2 regions of the Actinomadura sp. 9N215 genome follow, and region 1 is predicted to be linked to the other one. Evidence: predicted binding sites of a transcription regulator. Region 1 holds the regulator's gene; the other holds the start of a gene.
The links. The regulator LexA, encoded in region 1, represses DNA repair genes until DNA is damaged. The targets are predictions, from matches to a motif close to TCGAACANNTGTTCGA.
Positions count from the first base shown of each region.

Region 2: the regulator LexA is predicted to act here: its motif matches at 3,947-3,962, upstream of ACH34T_RS28695 (SAV_6107 family HEPN domain-containing protein).

Region 1 covers NZ_JBIRBA010000022.1:135,743-142,803, forward strand. Annotated here, with positions in the region: gene ACH34T_RS31290 (DoxX family protein) at 1-290, shown strand, start outside; gene ACH34T_RS31295 (vitamin B12-dependent ribonucleotide reductase) at 387-3,206, opposite strand; gene nrdR (transcriptional regulator NrdR) at 3,327-3,800, opposite strand; gene ACH34T_RS31305 (LysM peptidoglycan-binding domain-containing protein) at 4,145-4,480, opposite strand; gene lexA (transcriptional repressor LexA) at 4,655-5,356, shown strand; gene leuS (leucine--tRNA ligase) at 5,475-7,061, opposite strand, start outside.
Region 2 covers NZ_JBIRBA010000019.1:168,819-175,879, reverse strand. Annotated here, with positions in the region: gene ACH34T_RS28725 (polyprenyl synthetase family protein) at 1-498, opposite strand, end outside; gene metF (methylenetetrahydrofolate reductase [NAD(P)H]) at 657-1,592, shown strand; gene ACH34T_RS28715 (GNAT family N-acetyltransferase) at 1,529-2,131, opposite strand; gene ACH34T_RS28710 (arsenate reductase family protein) at 2,210-2,566, opposite strand; gene ACH34T_RS28705 (YbaK/EbsC family protein) at 2,563-3,027, opposite strand; gene ACH34T_RS28700 (peptidoglycan-binding protein) at 3,052-3,834, shown strand; gene ACH34T_RS28695 (SAV_6107 family HEPN domain-containing protein) at 4,094-4,591, shown strand; gene ACH34T_RS28690 (aldehyde dehydrogenase family protein) at 4,891-6,309, shown strand; gene ACH34T_RS28685 (Zn-dependent alcohol dehydrogenase) at 6,332-7,061, shown strand, end outside.

The sequences.
Region 1 (7,061 bases):
CGCTCCGCGAGGCCGAATCGAGGCCCGCGGCCGAGACGAAGCCCGACACGAAGCCCGCGCGGAAGCACCGGGCGCGACGGTCGGCCAAGAAGGCCCCGCCAGCCGAAACCTCCGAGCCCGCCGGGCCGGCGGGGCCCGCCGGGCTCCCCGCCGTCCCCGAGGGCTCCGAGGACGACCTGCTGGTGGCCGGCCCCCGCAAGGCGGCCCGGCGGCGCCGCGCTCGGGGCGCCCAGCCGGCCGAGAGCACCGCCTCGCCCGACGACAAGAACGACCCCGCCGACAACTCCTGATCCCGCACACACGAGCGATCACGCGCACACACCTGATCACGCGCGCGAGCGATCTCCATCCTCGGCGCGTGATCAGGCGAGCGAGAAGGCCCGGGATCAGCTGCAGCCGCTGGTGGAGCCGCAGCCCTCGCAGACGTAGCAGCTGCCCGCCGGGCGCATCTTCGTGCCGCAGGTGAGGCAGAGCGGCGCGTCCGCGGTGCGTCCCTGACGGCTCTCGATGACCTCCATCGACGAGCGCGCCTCCCCCGCCGGGGCCGACGCCGCGGGCGCGGGCCGGGAGATCGCGGCGGACTGGGCCAGGGACTCGTGGTCGACCTCGTCCTCGGCGTGCAGGGCGGCGGGGTCCTCGCCGTTGGCCTGCATGGCGCGCTCCCCCGCCGTCAGGATGCCGAGGCCCGCCCGCTCCTCGTAGGGAAGGTGGTCCAGCGCCAGGCGGCGGAAGATGTAGTCCATCACCGAGGTCGCCATGCGGATGTCGGGGTCGTCGGTCATCCCGGCGGGCTCGAACCGCATGTTGGTGAACTTCTCCACCCACGTCTCCAGCGGGACGCCGTACTGCAGGCTGATGGAGATCGCCATGGAGAAGGCGTCCATCACGCCGGCGAGGGTGGAGCCCTGCTTGCCGAGCTTGAGGAAGACCTCGCCGACGCCGTCGTCCGGGTAGGACGACGCCGTCATGTAGCCCTCGGCGCCCGCGACGGAGAACCGCGTGACGGTCGCCGGACGCTGCTTCGGCAGCCGCCTGCGGACCGGACGCGTCGCCCCGGCGGCCTCCGCCGGCGCCTCCTTGGCCTCCTCCTTCTTCCCGGCGGCCGACAGCGGCTGGCCGACCTTGCAGTTGTCGCGGTAGATCGCCAGGGCCTTCAGGCCGAGCCGCCACCCCTCGAAGTACACCTTCTCGATGTCCTCGACGGTGGCCTGCTCCGGCATGTTCACCGTCTTGGAGATCGCGCCGGACAGGAACGGCTGGACGGCCGCCATCATCCGGACGTGCCCCATCGGGCTGATCGCCCGCTCGCCCATCGCGCAGTCGAACACCTCGTAGTGCTCGGTGCGCAGGCCGGGGGCGTCCACGACGTGGCCGTGCTCGGCGATGTACTCGACGATCGCCTCGATCTGCTCCTGCTGGTAGCCGAGCATCTCCAGCGCGCGCGGCACCGTCTGGTTGACGATCTGCATGGACCCGCCGCCGACGAGCTTCTTGAACTTCATCAGCGCGAGATCCGGCTCGATGCCGGTGGTGTCGCAGTCCATCATCAGGCCGATCGTCCCGGTCGGCGCGAGCAGCGAGGACTGGGCGTTGCGGTAGCCGTGCTTCTCGCCGAGCTTCAGGCACTCCTGCCACTGCTTCGCCGCGGCCGCGTGGATCGTCTTGTCCATCGCGTCCAGCGTGCGGATGCCGTCGTTGGCGGCGGCGTGCTTGCGCATAACGCGCTTGTGGCCCTCGGCGTTGCGCGCGTAGCCCGCGTACGGGCCGACGACGCTCGCCATCTCCGCGGACCGCCGGTAGGCGACGCCCGTCATCAGCGACGTGATCGCCGCGGCGAGGGTCCGTCCGCCATCGGAGTCGTAGGCGTGGCCCGTCGCCATCAGCAGGGCGCCGAGGTTGGCGTAGCCGATGCCGAGCTGCCGGTAGTCGCGGGTCGTCTCCGCGATCTTCTCCGTCGGGAAGTCGGCGAAGGTGATCGACACGTCCATCGCCGTGATGATCAGCTCGGTGAGCTTGACGAACCTCTGGACGTCGAACGTCCCCTCATCGGTGAGGAACTTCAGCAGGTTGATGCTCGCCAGGTTGCAGGACGAGTTGTCCAGGCTCATGTACTCGGAGCACGGGTTGCTCGCGGTGATGCGCCCGGTCTCCGGGTTGGTGTGCCAGTCGTTGATCGTGTCGTCGTACTGGATGCCGGGGTCGGCGCACTCCCAGGCGGCCTTCGCCATCAGCCGGAACAGGTCCTTGGCCTTGACGGTCTCGACGACCTCGCCGGTCATCCGGGCGCGCAGGCCGAACTCGGCGTCCGACTCGACGGCGTGCATGAACTCGTCCGACACCCGGACGGAGTTGTTGGCGTTCTGGTACTGGACGCTGCCGATGTCCTTGCCGCCGAGGTCCATGTCGAACCCGGCGTCCCGCAGCGCGCGGATCTTGTTCTCCTCGCGCGCCTTGGTCTCGATGAACTCCTCGACGTCGGGGTGGTCGACGTCCAGCACGACCATCTTCGCGGCCCGCCGCGTCGCGCCGCCGGACTTGATCGTCCCGGCGGACGCGTCGGCGCCGCGCATGAACGACACGGGGCCGCTGGCCGTCCCGCCGGACGAGAGCAGCTCCTTGCTGGACCGGATGCGCGACAGGTTCAGGCCGGCCCCGGAACCGCCCTTGAAGATGACGCCCTCTTCCTTGTACCAGTCGAGGATCGACTCCATCGTGTCGTCCACCGACAGGATGAAACACGCGCTGACCTGCTGCGGGGACTTCGTGCCCACGTTGAACCAGACGGGCGAGTTGAAGCTGAAGAGCTGGTGGACCAGCGCGTACTTCAGCTCGTGGTCGAAGATCTCGGCGTCCTGCTCGGTGGCGAAGTAGCCCTGCTTGAGGCCCGTGTCCGCGTACATGCGGACGACGCGGTCGACCAGCTGCTTCAGGCTCCACTCGCGCTGCGGCGTGCCGACCGCGCCGCGGAAGTACTTGGACGTGACGATGTTGACGGCGTTCAGCGACCAGAAGTCGGGGAACTCGACGCCGCGCTGCTCGAAGTTCACCGAGCCGTCGCGCCAGTTGGTCATGACGACGTCACGACGTTCCCAGCGCAGCTCATCGTACGGATGCACGCCGGGCGTGGTGAAAATGCGCTCGATCTTCAGCCCCTTGCGGCTCCCCTTGCCGCGCCGTGCCGCCGAGCCGCTCACCGTCTCCGTCATGACCTTCCCCCTCTCGGGCCCACCCGCCGGGGCCCTGTTCAGGAACAACCCTGCCGCCGCGTGGGGCATGCCCCGCGCGGAGACGCTCTTACCTGTGCTGATGTGTTTTCGGAACCCGCCTTACCGAGGCGGTCCCGGCTCCCCCGAGAAACCGGCCTTGCGCAGTGTTTCGATCTCCTTGGCGAAGTCGTCCAGCGACTCGAAGCCCCGGTAGACCGAGGCGAATCGCAGATAGGCGACCTCGTCGAGCTCGCCGAGCGGCCCCAGGATCGCGAGGCCGATCTCGTGCGAGGGGATTTCCGCGGAGCCGGAGGATCTGATCTCCTCTTCGACCCGCTGCCCCAGCTTCGCGAGCGCGTCCTCGTCGACCGGGCGGCCCTGGCAGGCCCTGCGCACACCGGCGATGATCTTTTCGCGCGAGAACGGCTCGGTGACCCCGCTGCGCTTGGCCACCATGACGAGCACATTCTCCTGCGTCGTGAATCGCCGGCCGCATTCGGCGCACGAGCGGCGACGCCGAATGGCGCCCCCGTCGTCGGTCGAACGGCTGTCGATCACTTTGGTGTCAGGGTTGCGACAGAACGGGCAGTGCACGTTGGATCCCTCCCCTGACGATAACGCTTCACACCGCTGAACGATTCCATATATAGGTGAAGTACATCGGTGTGACTACTAGATGTTGTGGTCCAACGGTACGACTCGCCGCAGGCGTACGCAACCTGAACCGGCGCCTCATGGATCACATCCGCCGCGTACGACCAGGTCAGGACGATCATCCGCGATTTCGTCCCGGGCGTGTCGTCACACGGAGCCCCGCATTGAACACAGAGCGTCAGATCGCCCCTCCAGACAGCGGGCATACCGCCCACAACCCCGACGCGGTCGGCGTTTCCGAGGGCCGCGCGCAACCGTCCACGACGCTCGTGCCGGGCGGCGGGTCAGCGGGCGGGGAGGCGGATCTCTTGGCCCGGCTGGACGGTCGGATCGCCGCCGAGCCCGTTGAGATCGATAATGCGCTGGACGACGACGCGGGGATCGGCTCCCGGGTCGGCGTCGGCGGCCAGGTTCCAGAGGGTGTCGCCGGGTTCGACGACCACCGTTCTGGACGGCCCGGACGGGTCGGTGCGAGTCTCGCGGCCCCCGGCCGAGGCGCCGGGCCCCACGCTCAGCCACAGACCCACGAGCGTGACGGTCGCCGCGAACAGGACCAGGACGGCGCGTCCGCGGCGGGTCAGGCGGATCGGGGCACGGTCACTCTGGGGTGAACCCGGCATCTCTCCCCTCCTCGTCGTCGAATGCATTTTCGATCGAACGCCTGTACGATGTTCTACCAGGAGGCGCCGACAAAAAGCGAGCACCACTTCGAACAATTGTTTGATCATTGCGCTCCGACGCGATAGGTTCCATGACAAGGAGTGACCGATCGAGGCGCCGGGAGGCGACAAGCGATGAGCAAGGTCCGGGAGCTGCCAGACGGCCCCATGGACGAGTCGGGGCTGACGCAGCGGCAGCGCATGGTCCTGGAGGTGATCCGCGACTCGGTCCAGCGCCGTGGGTACCCGCCCTCGATGCGCGAGATCGGCGAGGCCGTGGGCCTGACCAGTACGTCCAGCGTGTCGCACCAGCTCCGGGCGCTGCAGCGCAAGGGTTTCCTGCGCCGCGACCCCAACCGGCCGCGCGCGGTCGAGGTGCGGGTGCCGGGCGCCACGCCGGTGCGGACGGACGACGAGGCCTACGAGGCGGCCGGGGGGCAGCCCTCGTCGGCGCAGCCCACGCCCGCCTACGTGCCGCTCGTCGGACGGATCGCCGCAGGTGGGCCGATCCTGGCCGAGGAGGCCGTGGAGGACGTGTTCACCCTGCCGAAGCAACTCGTCGGCGAGGGCACGCACTTCCTGCTGAAGGTCACCGGCGACTCGATGATCGACGCGGCGATCGCGGACGGTGACTGGGTCGTCGTCCGGCAGCAGCCGGTGGCCGAGCAGGGCGACATCGTGGCCGCCATGATCGACGGCGAGGCGACGGTGAAGACGTTCAAGCGCCGGGAGGACGGCCACATCTGGCTGCTCCCGCAGAACCCCGCCTACGAGCCGATCCCCGGCGACGAGGCGACGGTTCTCGGACGCGTCGTCGCGGTCCTCCGCAAGATGTGACCCGCGCGCGGCCCCGCGAACCCGGGGCCGCGCGACCGGGCCGGTCGTGGTCTCGTCCCTCAGGCCCGGTGGGTCCCCCCGGCCAGACGGACGGGTGTCGTCAACGCTTCGGGATTCGTCAGCGCTTCGGGACGATGTTGACGATCTTGGGCGCCCGGACGATGATCTTGGCGATCTCGGCGCCGCCCAGCGCGTCCTGGATCTTGGTGGACGCCAGCGCCAGCCGCTCCAGGTCGGCCTCGGCGATGCCCGGCGCGACTTCCAGCCGGTCGCGGACCTTCCCGGCGACCTGGACGACGCACGTCACCGACTCCTCCACCAGCAGGGCGGGGTCGGCGGACGGCCAGCCCGCGCGGATGACCGGGGCGGTGCGCCCCAGCAGCTCCCACACCTCGTCGGCCGTGTAGGGCGCGAACAGCGACAGCATGATCGCCATGGCCTCGGCCGCCTCGCGGACGGCGGGATCGGCGGCGCCGGGCCCGGAGTCGACCGCCTTGCGGGTCGCGGTCACCAGCTCCATGATCCGCGCGATCGCCACGTTGAACCGCTGCGTCTCGACCAGGGTCGTGGCCTCGTGGATCGTCCGGGCGGTGACGCGGCGCAGGGCCGGGTCGCCGGACGCGACGTCCACGCCCGGCGGGGACGCGACCTCGGTGGCGATGCGGTGCACGCGGGACAGGAACTTCGACATGCCGTGCGGGGACACGTCCGCCCAGTCGATGTCGTCCTCCGGCGGCCCGGAGAACAGGATCGCCAGCCGGACGACGTCCACCCCGAACTCGGCGATCTGCGCGCCCAGGTCGACGCCGTTGCCCAGCGACTTCGACATCGCCTTGCCCTGGTTGATGACCTGGCCCTGGTTCAGCAGCCGCCGGAACGGCTCGGTGAACTCGACCATGCCCATGTCGTACAGCACCTTGGTGAAGAACCGGCTGTACAGCAGGTGCAGGATGGCGTGCTCGACGCCGCCCGTGTACTGGTCGACCGGCATCCACCGGCGGACCTGGTCGACGTCGAACGGGCCGCCCTCGTAGCCGGGCGAGCAGTAACGGAAGAAGTACCAGGACGAGTCGACGAACGTGTCCATGGTGTCGGTGTCGCGCCTGGCGGGGCCGCCGCACTTGGGGCATTCGACGTTCACCCAGTGGGCCGCGGCTGCCAGCGGCGACGTGCCCTTCGGGGCCAGGTCGGAGCCACGCAGCCCCTCGGGCAGCGTCACCGGCAGCTGGTCGTCGGGGACGGGCACCTCGCCGCACGCCTCGCAGTGGACGATCGGGATCGGGCAGCCCCAGAACCGCTGCCGGGACACCAGCCAGTCGCGCAGCCGGAAGTTCACCGCCGCGCGGCCCGTGCCGCGCTCCGCCACGATCTCGATGATGCGGGCGATGGCGTCGGCCTTGGTCAGCCCGTCGATCGGCCCGGAATTGATCAGGCGGCCGTCGCCGGGCGTCGCGATCCCGGTCTCGGCGGGATCGTCCTCGCCGGTGTCCACGACGATGCGGACCGGCAGCCCGAACTTCATCGCGAAGTCCAGGTCGCGCTGGTCGTGCGCGGGCACGCCCATGATCGCGCCGTGTCCGTAGTCGGCCAGGACGAAGTCCGACGCCCAGACCGGGATGCGCTCGCCCGTGACGGGGTTGATCGCGTACCGGCCCAGGAAGACGCCGGTCTTCTCGCGCTCCGTGGACAGCCGCTCGATGTCGCT
Region 2 (7,061 bases), on a different contig from region 1:
CTCGGTGCGCATCAGGTCGTAGACCTCGCGGCCGCGGCGCCGGCGGTCGCCGTCCAGGCCGCAGGTCTCGAACATCTCGCCCGACCAGGCCAGGCACAGGTCGCCGAGCAGGATCGCGGCGCCCGCGCCGTAGCCCTCGGCGTCGCCCGGCCACGCCTGCGCGCCGTGCAGCGCCTCGAACCTGCGGTGGACGGACGGCTGCCCGCGCCGCGTGTCGCTGGAGTCCATCACGTCGTCGTGGATGAGCGCGCTCGCCTGGAGCAGTTCCAGGGACGCGGCGGCGCGCACGACGGCCTGGTCGTCCTCGTCGCCGCCCGCGGCGCGCCATCCCCAGTAGCAGAACGCGGGACGCAGCCGCTTGCCGCCGCTCAGCAGCGCCTCCAGGGCGGACAGCAGCGGCGCGAGGTCGTCGCTGATGGTCAGGAGGGGCGCGCGCTGCCGGTCGACGAAGGCCAGGAGCGCCTCGTCGACCTCCTTGCGGAGGCGGCTGGTCGACATGCCGTGATCGTATCCACCTGGGACGTTTCAACCGTTCGTCGAAAACGTGAGAAATCCATAGATCTTCAGAAATGTGGACATAACGTACGTGCGGTGTGCCGAGCATCACGCGTATCGGCGGGCCGGGACGCGTCGCGGCGCTTCTGTAGGCTTGGGGGATGCCACGCCTGCGCCCAGACCGTCCCCCCGCCGTCCGCGAGCTGCTGGCCTCCGGCGCCAGGTCCTTCTCGTTCGAGTTCTTCCCGCCCAAGACCGACAAGGGCGCGCGGAACCTGTGGCGCACCATCCGCGAGCTGGAGCCCCTGCACCCGACGTTCGTGTCCGTGACCTACGGCGCGGGCGGCGGCACCCGCGACAAGACCGTCGACATCGTCGAGCGCATCGCCACCGACACCACGCTCACGCCCGTCGCGCACTTCACCGCCGTGAACCACTCCCAGGCCGAGCTGCGCAACCTCATCGGCCGGTTCGCCGCCGCGGGCGTCCGCAACATCCTCGCCGTGCGCGGCGACCCGCCCGGCGACCCGATGGGGGAGTGGGTCAAGCACCCCGACGGCGTCGAGTACGCCGCCGACCTCGTCCGGATGATCCGCTCCTACGGCGACTTCAGCGTCGGCGTCGCCGCGTTCCCCTACAAGCACCCGCGCTCGCCCGACGTCGAGAGCGACACCCGCCACTTCGTCGAGAAGTGCCGCGCCGGGGCCGACTACGCGATCACCCAGATGTTCTTCCGTGCGGAGGACTACTTCCGCCTCCGCGACCGCGTCGCCGCCGCAGGATGCGACGTGCCGATCCTGCCCGGCATCATGCCCGTCACCCAGATCAGCACGATCGAGCGGTCCGAGCAGCTGTCGGGCGCGCCGTTCCCGCCCGAGGTCAAGGCCCGCTTCGACGCCGTCGCCGGCGACCCGGACGCCGTGCGCCGCCTCGGCATCGAGCACGCCGCCGCGCTCTGCCAGGAACTGCTCGACCAGGACGCGCCCGGCATTCACTTCATCACGTTCAACAAGTCCACCGCGACGCGCGAGGTCTACGGGCTGCTGGACGCCGGCGAGTACGGCGCCAGGGGCAGCGTCCCGCCCATGACCGCGTAGCGGGGGCCGCCGCCCGGGAACTCGAAGTCCGTCAGCAGATCGACCATGCCGACGGAGCGGTAGAGCGTCCTGGCCGGGGTGTCCGGCCGCCGGTCCAGCGTCGACAGCACCACGGTGCGCTCCTGCCTGCCCTCGCACAGCGCGTTCAGCAGCGCCCGGCCGAGGCCCCTGCCCTGCGACTCCGGATGGACGTGCAGCTCCGCGACCTCGAACGTGTCCTCCAGCCAGCCCTCCGCGTGCTCCGGCCCCTCCCGGTCGCTGAGCGCCTGGAAGACGACGTCGTGCCACCACTGGCCGCGCGCCCCATGGAACCCGTAGGCGAACCCCTGCACCGGCCCCGTCAGGACGGGAAGCGCCCCGCGCCGCTCGACCACGAACGCCCGGAACCCCGAATACGAGGCGTGCCGTTCCATGATGGTGTGGCGGCCTGGAAGCTGCTCGTTCGGCGGTTCCATGGCGGCCGCGTAGACGTCCAGCATGGGGCCGAGCCTGCGCAGGAACGCCCGCTCGTCGATCTCGCGCAGCTTCGGGTCCCTCACTCGACAGAGAGTAGACCGGGCGGTGCCCCGCCGTATGACGGAAAGCCGATCACATGCGCGGGGCGTCGCGCCAGGGCGTCAGCGGCCGTCGAGGGCCCGGCGCACGGACGCGTCGTCGCGCGCCACGACGGCGGTCTCGCCGTTCAGGACGATCGGCCGCTGGATCAGCACCGGGTTCGCCGCCATGAGCTCGATCCAGCGGGCCCGGTCGCGCGCCAGGTCCTTCAGGCCGAGCTCCTTCGCGACCGGCTCGTTCAGGCGCGCCACGTCCCACGGCTCCGCGCCGATCCGCTTCAGCACCGCGTCGAGCTCGTCCGCCGTGGGCGGGTCGTCCAGGTAGCGGCGCTCGGTGTACGCCACGCCCGCCTCGTCCAGCGCGGCCTTGGCGGCGCGGCTCTTGGAACAGCGCGGGTTGTGCCAGAGCTCCATGGTCATTCCACCTCCGCGGGGGTGCCCCCGGTGATCCTCAGCAGTTCCTCGTACGACGTGGGGAAGACGGTGTGCGGATGCCCGCCCGCCGCCCAGACCTCGTCGTACTTGTCCAGCCAGACGTCCACGAGCGTACGGATCGGCGCCGGGTGGCCCAGCGGCGCCACCCCGCCGATCGGCTGCCCGGTCGCCGCCCGGACGAACTCCGGCGACGCCCGCTTCACCTTCGCCGCGCCCACCAGCGCCGCGACCTTCGCCGTGTCGACCCGGTGCGCGCCGCTCGTCATCACCAGCAGCGGCGCCCCGTCCGCGTCGAACACCAGGCTGTTGGCGATCGCGCCCACCTCGCAGCCCAGCTGCTCCGCGGCCGCCTGCGCCGTCGGCGCCGACTCCGGCAGCTCCACGACGGACCCCGCCGCGCCCTGGTCGAGCAGCGCCTTTGCCACGATTTCGGTATTCGGATGCATGGGTAGCACTTTAAGGTGCAGGTCATGCGAGGGAGATCGATCGACGTGCGGAAGAGCGCGGTTTTGCTGACGGCAGCCGTTCTCCTGACGGCCTGCAACGGGACGGACAAGGCGGTCGCTCCGGCGGCGAAGCCGTCGGCCAAACCGACGACGCCCACGCCGACCCCCACGCCGACGCCCACGCGCCGCAAGCTGAAGCCAGGCGCGAAGGGCGACGACGTCAGGGCGCTCCAGCGCCGCCTCAAGGAACTGAGCTACGACCCAGGAAAGGTGGACGGGAAGTACGGGACGTCCACCCAGCTGGCCGTATGGGCGTTCCAGGCCGTCCACCGCATGAAGCAGAAGGGCACGCTCGGCACGTCGTTCTGGGAGGCTCTGGACAACCCCGAGCAGCCACGCCCGATGGCCAAGAAGCGCGAGAAGGACCGCGTCGACGTCGACCTGGAGCGCCAGTACCTCGTCCTCTACGAGGACGGCCGGCCGCGGCTCATCACGCACATCTCGTCGGGCTCCGGCGAGTACTACTGCGCCAAGGACCGCGGCGCCAAAGTCCCGCGCTGCCGCTACGCCACCACGGGCACGGGCGACTTCCGCACGGGACGCCGCGCCTCCGGCTGGGAGGTCTCGCCCCTGGGCCGCCTCTACAACCCGATCTACTTCAACGGCGGAATCGCCTTCCACGGCGCCCTGGACGTGCCCAGATACCCTGCCTCGCACGGCTGCGTCCGGCTGCCGATGCACATCGCCGAGTACTTCCCCGGACTCCTCGGAACGGACGTCCCCGTGCACGTCAGACGGCCCGGCTGAGACCCGTCGCACCCTGCTGTTCTCTTGCCGCTATGCCCGCTGACCTGCGGGATATGACACCCGTTCGAACACGTTGACGAATCGTCGGCAGGACGGTTTACTGGGTGGTGCGTCGAACTTATGTTCGACGTGGTGCGGGACTCGCGGCCCGTGCCAGGGCGACGTCCCCGCCGGGAGCGGTATTCCGGCGGGACGGACGGCCGGGCGGAGTGAGGGGAAGCTCTCCGCCCGGCCGGCCCGAGCCCGGAAGGAGGCAGAAATGTCCGGAACGATGACCGCACGCGGAATCCACTCCGCCGCCCAGTCCGTCCCGCCGCCGAGCCCGCGCCACCGTCCGATGCCCGCGCCCCGGCCGGCGCACACGGCCGTCGGCCAGATCCACGCCGCCCGCATGGGCCTCGCCGAGGCGGCCGAGGCGACCTCACCCGCCGTCCGCTACGTGTGCGCCCATCTGGCCGCGCTGCGCGCCGCCGCCGCGGTCCTGGCGTCCAAGGAACCCCTGGAGACCCATCGCCGCGGCCGTCCCCGCAGCGTCTGGGTCCTCCTCCCCGAGGCCGATCCGGCCCTGCGCGAATGGGCCGCCTTCTTCGCCGCCGGCGCCGACAAGCGCGCCGCCGCCGAGGCCGGCCTGCCCCGCGCCGTCACGCCGCGCGAGGCCGAGGAACTCCTGCACGACGCCGGGGTCTTCGTCTCCCTCGTCGAGGACACGCTGGGCGTCACCAGCCAGCCCACCCTGCCCATCCCCGAGGCCAGCTGACCCCCTCCCGAGGCGATCCCCCTCCCCGGGACCGCCTCCCCGGTGGCCGGGGCCGCCGAGTACGGCCGCCCCGGCCGCCGCCAACCCCGGGTCGATCGCGCCGGCGGCGGCCGCGACCCCCCGAGCCGGCCCCGCCGGCGCGATCCCACCGCCCTGCCCGGGCCTCTCATCTGCTTCGCCCGCCCCCATTGGTGCCGGGGGTGGGCTTTCGCGCGTCCGGCTGGTATCAGGGGGGTGGGCGACGCCCACCGGAACCGGGTGTCGTATTCATAGAATCTGCCGACATCCAGGGAGTCGCCGTGCCCGACCGAGATGCCCTCTACATCGATGGCGAGTGGACGAGCCCGAGCGGCCGCGGGGTCATCGCCGTCGAGAATCCCGCGACCGAGGAGACGCTCGGGACGGTGCCGGAGGGGACGCCGGACGACGTCGACCGGGCCGTGCGGGCGGCGCGGGACGCGCTGGCGGCGTGGTCGGCGACGTCCTACGAGGAGCGTTCGGAGTACCTCCGGCGGCTGCACGACGCGCTGGCCGCCCGCGAAGACGAGATCGCGCGGACGATCGCGGGCGAGGTCGGCACGCCGATGCGGATCGCGACCCGGATCCAGGCGCGGCTGCCGCAGCTGGTCGTCGCCGGGTACGCGGAGCTGATCGCCGCCGGCGTGCCGGAGGAGCGCGTCGGGAACTCGCTGGTGGTGCGGGAGCCCGCCGGGGTCGTCGGCGCGATCACGCCGTGGAACTATCCGCTGCACCAGATCACCTGCAAGCTCGCCCCGGCGCTCGCGGCCGGCTGCACGATCGTGATCAAGCCGAGCGAGGTCGCGCCGCTGGTCTCGTACCTGCTGCTGGACGCCGTCCACGAGGCGGGGCTGCCCGCGGGCGTCGTCAACCTCGTCCCGGGGTACGGGCCGGGCGCCGGGGAGGCGCTCGCGGCCCATCCGGAGGTCGACATGGTGTCGTTCACGGGGTCGGTGCGGGCCGGGTCGCGCGTCGCGGAGCTCGCCGCCGGGACGATCAAGAAGGTGGCGCTGGAGCTGGGCGGAAAGTCCGCGAACGTGATCCTGGACGGCGCCGACGTGAAGACCGCGGTGAAGGTCGGCGTGGCCAACGCGTACCTGAACGGCGGCCAGACGTGCACGGCCTGGACGCGGATGCTCGTCCACCAGGATCTGTACGCGGAGGCGCTGGAGCTGGCCAAGGGGTTCGCCGAGGGGTTCGCGCCCGGGGATCCGCTCGACCCGTCCACGAAGCTGGGCCCGATGGTGTCCAGGACGCAGCTGGAGCGGGTGCGCGGCTTCATCGACACGGGCGTGTCCGAGGGGGCACGCGTCCTCACGGGTGGGAGCGGTGCGCCGGACGGGTTCGACCGCGGGCACTACGTCGCGGCCACCGTCCTGGCCGACGTCGACCAGGACGCGACGGTCGCGCAGGAGGAGATCTTCGGGCCGGTGCTGTCGGTCATCCCGTTCCGCGACGAGGACGAGGCGCTCCAGATCGCGAACAACTCCCGCTACGGTCTCGCGGGGGGTGTGTGGGCGGCGGAGCAGGATCGGGCGCTCGCGTTCGCCCGCCAGGTCAGGACGGGTTCCATCGACGTCAACGGCGGCGCGTACAACCCGATGGCGCCGTTCGGCGGGTACAAGCAGTCCGGGCTCGGCCGCGAGATGGGCCGGTTCGGCCTGGACGAGTTCCTGGAGACCAAGTCCATCCAGCTCTGATCCCCGCTGAGGAGAACCGCTCATGGTCAAGGCCGTCGTCGTCAAGGCCGTCGTCGCCGTCGAGCCGGACGCGCCGCCGCGGGTCCGTGAGATCGAGCTGCCCCCGGTCGGCCCGGGGGACGTGCGGGTCCGGGTGGCGGCGGCCGGGGTGTGCCACTCCGACCTGTCGATGATCAACGGGACGCTCGCGCCGCGGTTTCCGCTCGTCCTCGGCCACGAGGCCGCGGGGACGGTCGCGGAGGTCGGCGCGGACGTGGCGAAGGTGCGTCCCGGCGACCGGGTCGTCCTGAACTGGGCGGCCGCGTGCGGCGAGTGCTGGTTCTGCGGTCAGGACGAGCCGTGGCTGTGCAGCGCCGTGGAAGGGGCCGTGAGCCCTCTGTCCGGGGCGACGCTGGACGGTGAGGACATGTACGCCTGCATGGGCGTCGGTGGTTTCGCCGAAGAGCTGGTCGTGCCGGAACGTTCTGTTGTGCCTTTGCCTGCGTCCGCTCCGCTCGACCTGGGGGCGCTGCTGGGCTGCGCTGTGCTGACGGGTATCGGCGCCGTCCGCAACACCGCGCAGGTCCGCGAAGGGCAATCGGTGCTCGTCATCGGTCTCGGCGGTATCGGACTGTCGGTCGTCATGGGCGCCCGTCTGGCCGGGGCCGGAACCATCATCGCCGTCGACCGGGGCACGGAGAAGCAGGCGCTCGCTGAGGCGGCGGGCGCCACGCACTATCTGGAAGGCGACCCCAAGCTGTCCAAACAGGTCC